DNA from 4 places in the Mesorhizobium sp. M2A.F.Ca.ET.042.01.1.1 genome. Region 1 is predicted to be linked to each of the others. Evidence: predicted binding sites of a transcription regulator. Region 1 holds the regulator's gene; each other region holds the start of a gene.
What was found. Region 1 encodes PhoB, which activates phosphate uptake and scavenging genes when phosphate is short. Its sites were predicted from a motif close to TGTCATNNANCTGTCAT; they were not measured.

Region 1 (2,202 bases):
CCGGCCGCTTCGGCTGAGCTCATACGAGGACAACATCATGGCCGAACATACCGTCGCCTCCTTCGACGAGGATCTGAGGCAGATCAGCCGGCTCATCAACGACATGGGCGATCTCGCCGGCTCCATGGTCGGCGGCTCGACCAGGGCCCTGCTCGAAAGCGACAATGCGCTGGCGCAGCGCGTCGTCTCCGACGATGCCATCATGGACGCGCGTCAGCGCGAGCTTGACGACCGCGCCATCACGCTGATCGCCAAGCGCCAGCCGATGGCGGACGATCTTCGCCACGTGGTCGGCTCGATCCGCATGGCGGGCGACCTCGAACGCATCGGCGATCTCGCCAAGAACATCGCCAAGCGCGTCGGGTCGGTCGGTGTCAGCACCGCCCCTCGCGACCTCACGCATTCGATCGATTCCATGGCGCAACTGGTGCTGATCCAGGTCCAGGGCGTGATCCAGGAATATACGGTGGGCGATGCCACGGCGCTGGCCAAGCTTCGCAACGACGACGAACGCATCGACGTCAAATACACCTCCGTCTTCCGCGAGCTGTTGACCTACATGATGGAGGACCCGCGCAACATCACCGCTTGCACGCATCTTCTGTTCTGCGCCAAGAACCTTGAGCGCATCGGCGACCACGTGACCAACATCGCCGAGAACGCCTATTATGTGCTGACCGGCACGCAATTGCCCGCCAACCGTCCCAAGCAGGACGAGACGGCAATGTCGGCGCCGGCCGCCTGACGGAAAAGGTTACCCCGATGATCGCGCCACGCATCATGGTGGTGGAGGACGAGGAGCCGCTGGGGGTGCTGCTCCGCTACAATCTCGAATCCGAGGGTTACCAGGTGGAAGTGGTGACCCGCGGCGACGAGGCCGAAATCCGCCTTCAGGAAAATGTTCCCGACCTGCTCGTGCTCGACTGGATGGTGCCGGCGGTTTCCGGCATCGAGCTTTGCCGGCGTCTCAGGATGCGGCCCGAGACCGAGCGGCTGCCGATCATCATGCTGACCGCGCGCGGTGAAGAAAGCGATCGGGTTCGAGGTTTGTCCACCGGCGCCGACGACTATCTGGTCAAGCCGTTCTCGACGCCGGAGTTCATGGCGCGCGTCAAGGCGCTGCTGCGCCGCGCCAAGCCGGAGGTGCTGTCCAGCGTGCTCAAGGTCGGCGACATCGTGCTCGACCGCGAATCGCACCGCGTCTACCGCAAGAAGAGCGAGATCAGGCTGGGCCCGACCGAGTTCCGCCTGCTCGAGTTCATGATGCGGCATCCCGGCCGCGTGTTCTCGCGCAGCCAGCTGCTCGACAATGTCTGGGGCGAGACGATCTATATCGACGAGCGCACGGTGGATGTGCATGTCGGCCGCCTGCGCAAGGCCGTCAACAACGGCCGCATGCCCGACGTCATCCGCACCATCCGCGGGGCGGGGTATGCGATCCGCGAGGATTAGGTTCACCGTTCGTGGAATTGATGCGTCCACTACCGGATCGCATGCGCTGGTGAGTAGCCGAGACGCTCGTGCTTCGTCATCCACGGGCGGAGCAAGGAGCGCAGCGACGCAGCGCAGACCCGAGGATCCATTCCGTGACTTCGACGCGTCGCGACGGTCCAGAATTCTGCGCCGCTGCGCCCTACGATCCAGGTAACGGCATGGATTCCAGGGTCTACGCTCCGCTTCGCGTCGCTCCGCCCTGGAATGACGAAGCCCAAAGGCCTTCGCTTATCTCCGGCGAATCAGAAACCCGCTTAGGCGACGTTCTTCCCCGCGGCGCCGGACCTCGTCTGGACCCCCGGCGCGAAAATCTCCTGGTCGACGAAGGTCAGCGCGCGCATGGCGCAGCCTTCGCGGATCAGCGGCAGCTCGTTGGGTTCGCTGTCGAAGGAGATCGAGCTCGAGTGCTGGCCGCCGGCGGTCTGGGCGATCGCCTCCCTCAGCGCCGGCTCGATCAGGTCGAAGGCGGCCGCGCTGACGCCGACCATGGCGACCGGCGCCGGGTCGATGAGGGCGAACAGGCTGCCAAGACCGAAGCCCAGCGCTTCGCCGGCCCGACGATAGGCTTCCCGTTCGGGGCCGTCCTCCTGTCGGGCCTTTGCGGCCAGCGCGCGCATGTCGGCGTCGCCGACGTCGGTCGGCGCGGCGTCCTCGCTTATCCCCATGGCGCTGCGCCAGATGGCGTAGTTGCCGGCATAGGCCTCGACG
Region 2 (2,202 bases), on a different contig from region 1:
GCGCAGCGTCGGCGTCTTGAACAGGCCGCAATATTCGGCACGGCCCTTGAAGTCGGTGCGCAGCGGGCCGCACAGGCCGAGGTCGAAATAATCAGGATCGGCATTGGCGGGGATCGCCGGATTGCGCGGCACGGCAATCGCGATCAGGCCATAATCGGTGAACTGCGGCGGCTCGCCGTCATTGGCGGGCTCGCTCAAATGGCAGCTCGCGCAATTGCCCTTCGTCTCGTCCTCGAACAGCATGCGTCCGCGCAACTCCTGCGCCGAGAGCTGCGCCTTGCCGGCGAGGAAGGCGTCGTAGCGGCTGGAATAGGGATAGAAGTCGGCGCTGCTCTGCCCGAAGGTGCCGAGCGCTTCCACCGCGGCATCAAAAGCGTCCTGCGGATGGTCGAAGACATCGGCGCCGAAGGCGGCCTGGAAGGCGTCGGCATAGGGCGCCTTGCGCAGGCTGGCGGCGACCTCAGCCTCGTCCTTATTGCCCATCTCGAAGGGCGACAGCAGCGGGATTCTCGCCTGGTCCCTGCCGTGGTCGGCGCGGCCATCCCAGGTCAGGCCGCCGGTCGGGCCGTTGTCGACGCTCTCGTCGCCTTCATCCTCGGAGTCATAGAAATGCTCCGTGAAGGCTGGCGCCGCCTGCAAATAGCGCAGCGACGGCACGGCGCGAACGCCGGGCTGGTCGAGCCTGGCTCCGCCCATCTCGACCGGCGAGGCCGAGGCCGGTCCGAAAGCGTGGTTGGGATCGTGGCAGGACGAGCAGCCCTGCTTGCCGGAAGCAGACAGCGAAGGGTCGAAGAACATCTGCCGTCCGAGCGCCGTCAGCGCGTCGGCGCGGGCATAAGCTTCCCGGCGCGACATCGGGCCGGGATGGACTCCCGACGGCTCCGCGGCGTTGGCAGGCGCGGTGAAGCCGACGATCGAAGCCGCCACAAGGGCGATTGCGTGATTCCTCAATCCCATCGTCTTCGGCGACATCCTTGATTTCTTTCGCCAAGTTTCCCTCGCGACGTAAGGATCGAGTGCAACGGATTGATGACCGGTTTTGCCGCTCACGAAACCGTGTTTGACGGGGGCGGAACTGTCACAAAGGTGACAAGCCGTCGAAGTAGCTGGGCAGCTGCGTTCCTGCATTGCCGTCCTCCAGCCATTCCCCAGCAACGAGGCATCCTTCCATGACCCGGTCTCTTCTCACCTTTTGCCTCGCCACCACGGCGCTGGCATCGCTCTCCGCTGCTGCCCAAGCGGCTCCTCCCGGCTACGACAAGATCGACACCGTCGTGGTCATCTACGCCGAGAACCGCAGCTTCGATAACCTCTATGGCGGCTTCCCCGGTGCCAACGGCCTGGCGAATGTGTCGCCCGGCCAGGCGCGCCAGCTCGACCGTGACGGCACGCCGCTTTCCGAATTGCCGCCGGCCTGGGGCGGGCTGACCGGCAAGGGCGTCACGCCGGCGGGGACGGAGGCACAGAGCGCGCATCTCGCCAACGCGACATTCGCCATCGACGATCCCAAGGGCTTCAACGAGGGCACCAACGTCGTCACGCATGATCTCTGGCACCGCTTCTACCAGGAGCAGATGCAGATCGACGGCGGCCGGAACGACAAGTTCGTCGCCTGGGCCGATTCCGGCTCGCTGGTGATGGGCCATTACGATGGCTCCAATCTGCCGATGTGGGCGATCGCCAAGAAGTACGTTCTGGCGGATAACTTCTTCCAGGGCGCCTTCGGCGGCTCCTTCCTCAACCACTTCATGCTCGCCTGTGCCTGCGCGCCCTACTACCCGAATGCCGATACCAGCCCGGTGAAGGGCCAGATCGCCATCGTCGAGCCGGATGGCGTGACGCTGAAGCCGGCCGACAATTCGCCGGCCTCGGCGCTTGGCGGTGTGCCGAAATTCGCCAATGACGGCGCCATCACCCCGGACTTTTATGCCGTCAACACCATGCAGCCGCCTTACCAGCCGAGCGCCAACAAGCCGGCCGAGGGCGGCGACAAGGCGCTCGCCGACCCGGCTGCGCCCACTACGCTGCCGCCGCAGCATGAGATCACCATCGGCGATCTCCTGTCGCTGAAGGGCATTTCCTGGGCCTGGTACTCTGGCGCATGGCAGGCGGCGCTCGACGGCAAGAACGCGACGCCCGTGCCCAACTTCCAGTTCCACCACCAGCCCTTCAACTATTTCGCGGCCTATGCGCCGGGCACCG
Region 3 (2,202 bases), on a different contig from region 1:
ATCGTGTCGGGGATCTGCTTCTCGACCAGCGGCGTCCAGACATAGCCGGGCGCGATCGCATTGACGGTGATGCCGTCCTGCGCCACTTCCAGCGCCACCGTCTTGGTCAGGCCGGCAATGCCGTGCTTGGCCGAGACATAGGCCGACTTGAACGGCGAGGCGACCAGCGCATGCGCCGAGGCCGTGTTGATGATGCGGCCCCATTTGCGGCTCTTCATGCCCGGCACCGCCGCCTTGATGGCGTAGAAGGCGGCAAGCAGATTGATGCGGATGATGGCCTCCCACTTGTCGTCGGGAAATTCCTCGATCGGCGCGACATGCTGGATGCCGGCATTGTTGACCAGGATGTCGAGGCTGCCGAACGCCTCCTCGGCCTCGTGGATCATGGCGCTGACCGCGGCGCCATCCATCATGTTGGCGCCCGAGTAGCGGCACTTGACGCCGAAATCCTTCTCGATGCCGGCGCGCTCCTGCTCGATCGCCGCGGCATCGCCCAGGCCGTTGATGGTGACGTTGGCGCCCTCGGCGGCGAAAGCCCGGGCGATTGCCAGGCCGATGCCGCTGGTCGAGCCGGTGACGAGCGCATTCTTCGAAGACAGGGAACCCATGGGAGATCTCGCGACAGGAGGGAAGGGAACTATAAGGGCACATAGTTTGTGCGCCGCAGCATGACAATGCCATGACCATATGTCGTAGCGATTACAATGTTGTGATGCTGTCCGATGCCCGCCAAGCTGGCGCTCGATGCGGCTGACATGGCACTGTCATGGTGCCATGCAACATATCCTGCCGCGCGTCCAGCGCGTGTCGTTCCTGAACCGATGGGTGAATAGCTTGGAAATCGACGATGTCGTGAAGCGCGCCTACGCGATGCCGCTCACCAACCCTTCCTTCCCGCCCGGCCCCTACCGTTTCTTCGACCGCGAATACATCATCATCACCTACCGCACCACGCGTGAGGCGTTGGAGGCGGTCGTGCCCGCGCCGCTCGAGATTGACGAGCCGCTGGTCAAATACGAGTTCATCCGCATGCCGGATTCGACCGGCTTCGGCGATTACACCGAGACCGGCCAGGTCATCCCGGTGCGCTACAAGGGCCAGCATGGCGGCTATGTGCATTCCATGTATCTCGACGACGACGCGCCGATCGCCGGCGGCCGGGAGCTCTGGGGCTTCCCCAAGAAGCTCGCCAGCCCCAAGATCGTGCATGAGGGCGAGGTGGTGGTCGGCACGCTGCATTATGGCAGCGTTCTGTGCGCCACCGGCACCATGGGCTACAAGCACCGCGAGGCTGACCACGACCAGGTGCTGGCCTCGCTCGCCGCGCCCAATTTCCTGATCAAGATCATCCCGCATGTCGACGGCAGCCCGCGCATCTGCGAGCTGGTCCGCTATTATCTGACCGACGTCACGCTGAAGGAGGCCTGGACGGCGCCCGCCGCGCTCGACCTGCGCCCCCATGTCATGGCCGACGTAGCCAAGCTGCCGGTGCTCGACATCGTCTCGGCCGTTCACTTCACCGCCGACCTGACGCTCGGCCTCGGCGAAGTCGTGCATGATTATCTCGCCGACCACGGCCGATCGGCTGCCGGGGCGAAGGCGTTGGAGAAAGCCGGTGCTTGAGCGTAACCGCAACAAGGCGGCCGCCGCCACCATCGCTGAAATCACCGCGCAATACGACCGCATCGCCCTGGTCTTCCAGGGCGGCGGCGCGCTCGGCGCCTATCAGGCCGGCGTCTATCAGGCGCTAGCCGACGCCGGCTGCGAGCCGACATGGCTGTCCGGCGTCTCGATCGGCGCCATCAATGCCTCGATCATCGCCGGCAACGAGCCGAGCCGACGCCTGCAGCGGCTGGAGCAGTTCTGGCAGACCGTCTCGGGCCGCAAGATTTGGGCCTATACGCCGGAAGGCGACATCTATCGCGATATCCGCAACCAGACCTCGTCATTCATGACCATGGCCATGGGCCAGCCCGGCTTCTTCAAGCCGCGCAGCCCGAATCCCTGGTTCCAGCTGGCCGGAGCAGACGGCGCCACCAGTTTCTACGACACCGCCGAGCTCAAGGACACGCTGGAAAGCCTGATCGATTTCGACGTGCTGAACGACGGCAGGAAGCGGCTGAGCGTCGGTGCGGTCAATGTCCGGACCGGCAATTTCGTTTATTTCGACACCGACAAGGTGCGCATCGGGCCGGAGCACAT
Region 4 (2,202 bases), on a different contig from region 1:
TGCAGGAGAAGCTCATCGACGAGATGCATCTGGCAGTCTCGCCGCTCCTGCTCGGCTCGGGCGAGCATTTGTTCGCCGGACTCGACATGCTGAAGCTGGGATACCGTTGCACCGGGCAGGTGGCGACCGCCGATGCGACGCATGTGATGATCGGGCGGGTGTAATTACAGCTCTTTCTCCCCGTCACTATACGGGGAGAAATGCCCGGCAGGGCAATGAGGGGCAGCGCTGCCGGTCGGAAATTGGCGATAAGCTATCCATGGTCTTTGGGCCCACGCTGCGAATTGAAGGTCAATCACCGAAGCCGTCGCTGCCCCTCATCCGCCCTTCGGGCACCTTCTCCCCGTGGAACGGGGAGAAGGAAAGCGCCTCAATACTTCTCCGGCACGTAAAGCTCGCGCGGCAGCACCTGGCGCTCGTAGGAGGGGTTGAAGACGCGCTCCGGCAGCGTGATCTCCTCGTGCGGAACCTCCTCATACGGCACCTGCTGCAGCAGATGATCGATGCAGTTCAGCCGCGCGCGTTTCTTGTCGTTGCCCTCGACGATGAACCAGGGCGCTTCCTTGATGTTGGTGCGGGCGAAGGTCTCTTCCTTGGCCTTGGTGTACTGCTCCCAGCGCACGCGCGACTGCAGGTCCATCGGCGACAGCTTCCACTGCTTCATCGGGTCGTGGATGCGCATCAGGAAGCGCATCTGCTGTTCCTCGTCGGTGATCGAGAACCAGTATTTCACCAGCGTGATGCCGGAGCGGACCAGCATGCGCTCGAATTCCGGCACGTCGCGGAAGAACTCCTCGACCTGATCCGCGTTGGCAAACCCCATCACCCGCTCGACGCCGGAGCGGTTGTACCAGGAGCGGTCGAACAGCACGATCTCGCCGCCCGCGGGGAGATGCGGCACGTAGCGCTGGAAATACCATTGCGACTTTTCGCGTTCGGTCGGCGCCGGCAATGCCACCACGCGGGCGATGCGGGGGTTGAGCCGCTGCGTGATGCGCTTGATGACGCCCCCCTTGCCGGCGGAATCGCGGCCCTCGAAGATCACCACCAGCTTCTTCTTATGGTAGGCGACCCAGGACTGCAGCTTGATCAGTTCGGACTGGAGCCTCAGCAGCTCGCGAAAGTAGGTCATCCGCTCGATGGAAGGCGGATGCGACTTCTTGTAGATCTTGGCGATCTCGAGCGAGAGCGCCGGTTCGGAAATCTCCAGCTCATAGTCTTCGTCGAGCGTGTCCTCGAGCTCGGCTTCCAGCCAGTCCTTCGCCCCGGAATTCGATTTTACTTCATTCATCGCGCAGCTCCGTCGCCTGTCAGCCATCATCGCTTCGGAATGCGCCGCGGCTCCGCCCCGGACACGCCACTCCGTAAGCCGACTGAGATACAGAGGCGCAATGACGGTTTTATTGCAAGGCGACCACAGCCGGGCATGATAGACGATATGTGATCGGCCCGTATCGATAGCGGGGCGACAAGCGGCTGGAATTGTCCTACAAAACCCATCGCCTCTTTCCCGCGCCCGCCACGGCGCCTCTCCAAAACAAAATCGCGAGGACCCGACATGGAATACCGCACCCTTGGCCGTTCCGGCCTGAAGGTTTCGACATTGACCCTCGGCACCATGACCTTCGGCGGCACGGGCCCGTTCGCCGCCGTCGGCAACTCCGATCTTTCGGAAGGCAGGCGCATCATCGACACCTGCATCGATGCCGGCATCAACCTCATCGACACGGCAAACGTCTATTCGAACGGCCTGTCGGAGGAGATCATCGGCGAGGCGCTTGGCGGCAAGCGCAAGAACGACGTGCTGATCGCGTCCAAGGCGCGCATGCGCATCGGCACAGGTCCGAATGACGAGGGCCTGTCGCGCCACCATCTGATCCGCGAATGCGAAAAGAGCCTGAAGCGGCTCAGGACCGACGTCATCGACGTCTATTTCGTTCACCAGTGGGACGGGCTCACCCCGGTCGAGGAGACGATCGCGGCGCTCGACACTTTGGTCAACCAGGGCAAGATCCGTTACATCGGCTGCTCCAACTGGTCGGGCTGGCAGGTGATGAAGGCTCTTGCCGTCAGCGACAGTCGCCATCAGGCCCGGTTCGTCACCCAGCAGATCCATTACACGCTGGAAGCGCGCGAGGCCGAATATGAATTGCTGCCGATCTCGGCCGACCAGGGCGTCGGCGTGCTGGTCTGGAGTCCGCT

Region 2: the regulator PhoB is predicted to act here: its motif matches at 1,019-1,035, upstream of EOA23_RS18670 (acid phosphatase).
Region 3: the regulator PhoB is predicted to act here: its motif matches at 752-768, upstream of EOA23_RS08175 (acetoacetate decarboxylase).
Region 4: the regulator PhoB is predicted to act here: its motif matches at 1,392-1,408, upstream of ppk2 (polyphosphate kinase 2).

Annotation. Positions count from the first base shown of each region.
Region 1 is NZ_RZRX01000054.1:5,213-7,414, reverse strand. It holds gene pstB (phosphate ABC transporter ATP-binding protein PstB) at 1-17, shown strand, start outside; gene phoU (phosphate signaling complex protein PhoU) at 38-745, shown strand; gene phoB (phosphate regulon transcriptional regulator PhoB) at 763-1,452, shown strand; gene EOA23_RS10810 (ROK family protein) at 1,749-2,202, opposite strand, start outside.
Region 2 is NZ_RZRX01000117.1:13,957-16,158, forward strand. It holds gene EOA23_RS18665 (cytochrome-c peroxidase) at 1-972, opposite strand, end outside; gene EOA23_RS18670 (acid phosphatase) at 1,170-2,202, shown strand, end outside.
Region 3 is NZ_RZRX01000036.1:9,813-12,014, reverse strand. It holds gene EOA23_RS08180 (3-hydroxybutyrate dehydrogenase) at 1-608, opposite strand, end outside; gene EOA23_RS08175 (acetoacetate decarboxylase) at 835-1,623, shown strand; gene EOA23_RS08170 (patatin-like phospholipase family protein) at 1,616-2,202, shown strand, end outside.
Region 4 is NZ_RZRX01000029.1:16,763-18,964, forward strand. It holds gene EOA23_RS06900 (dihydrofolate reductase family protein) at 1-164, shown strand, start outside; gene ppk2 (polyphosphate kinase 2) at 371-1,291, opposite strand; gene EOA23_RS06910 (aldo/keto reductase) at 1,559-2,202, shown strand, end outside.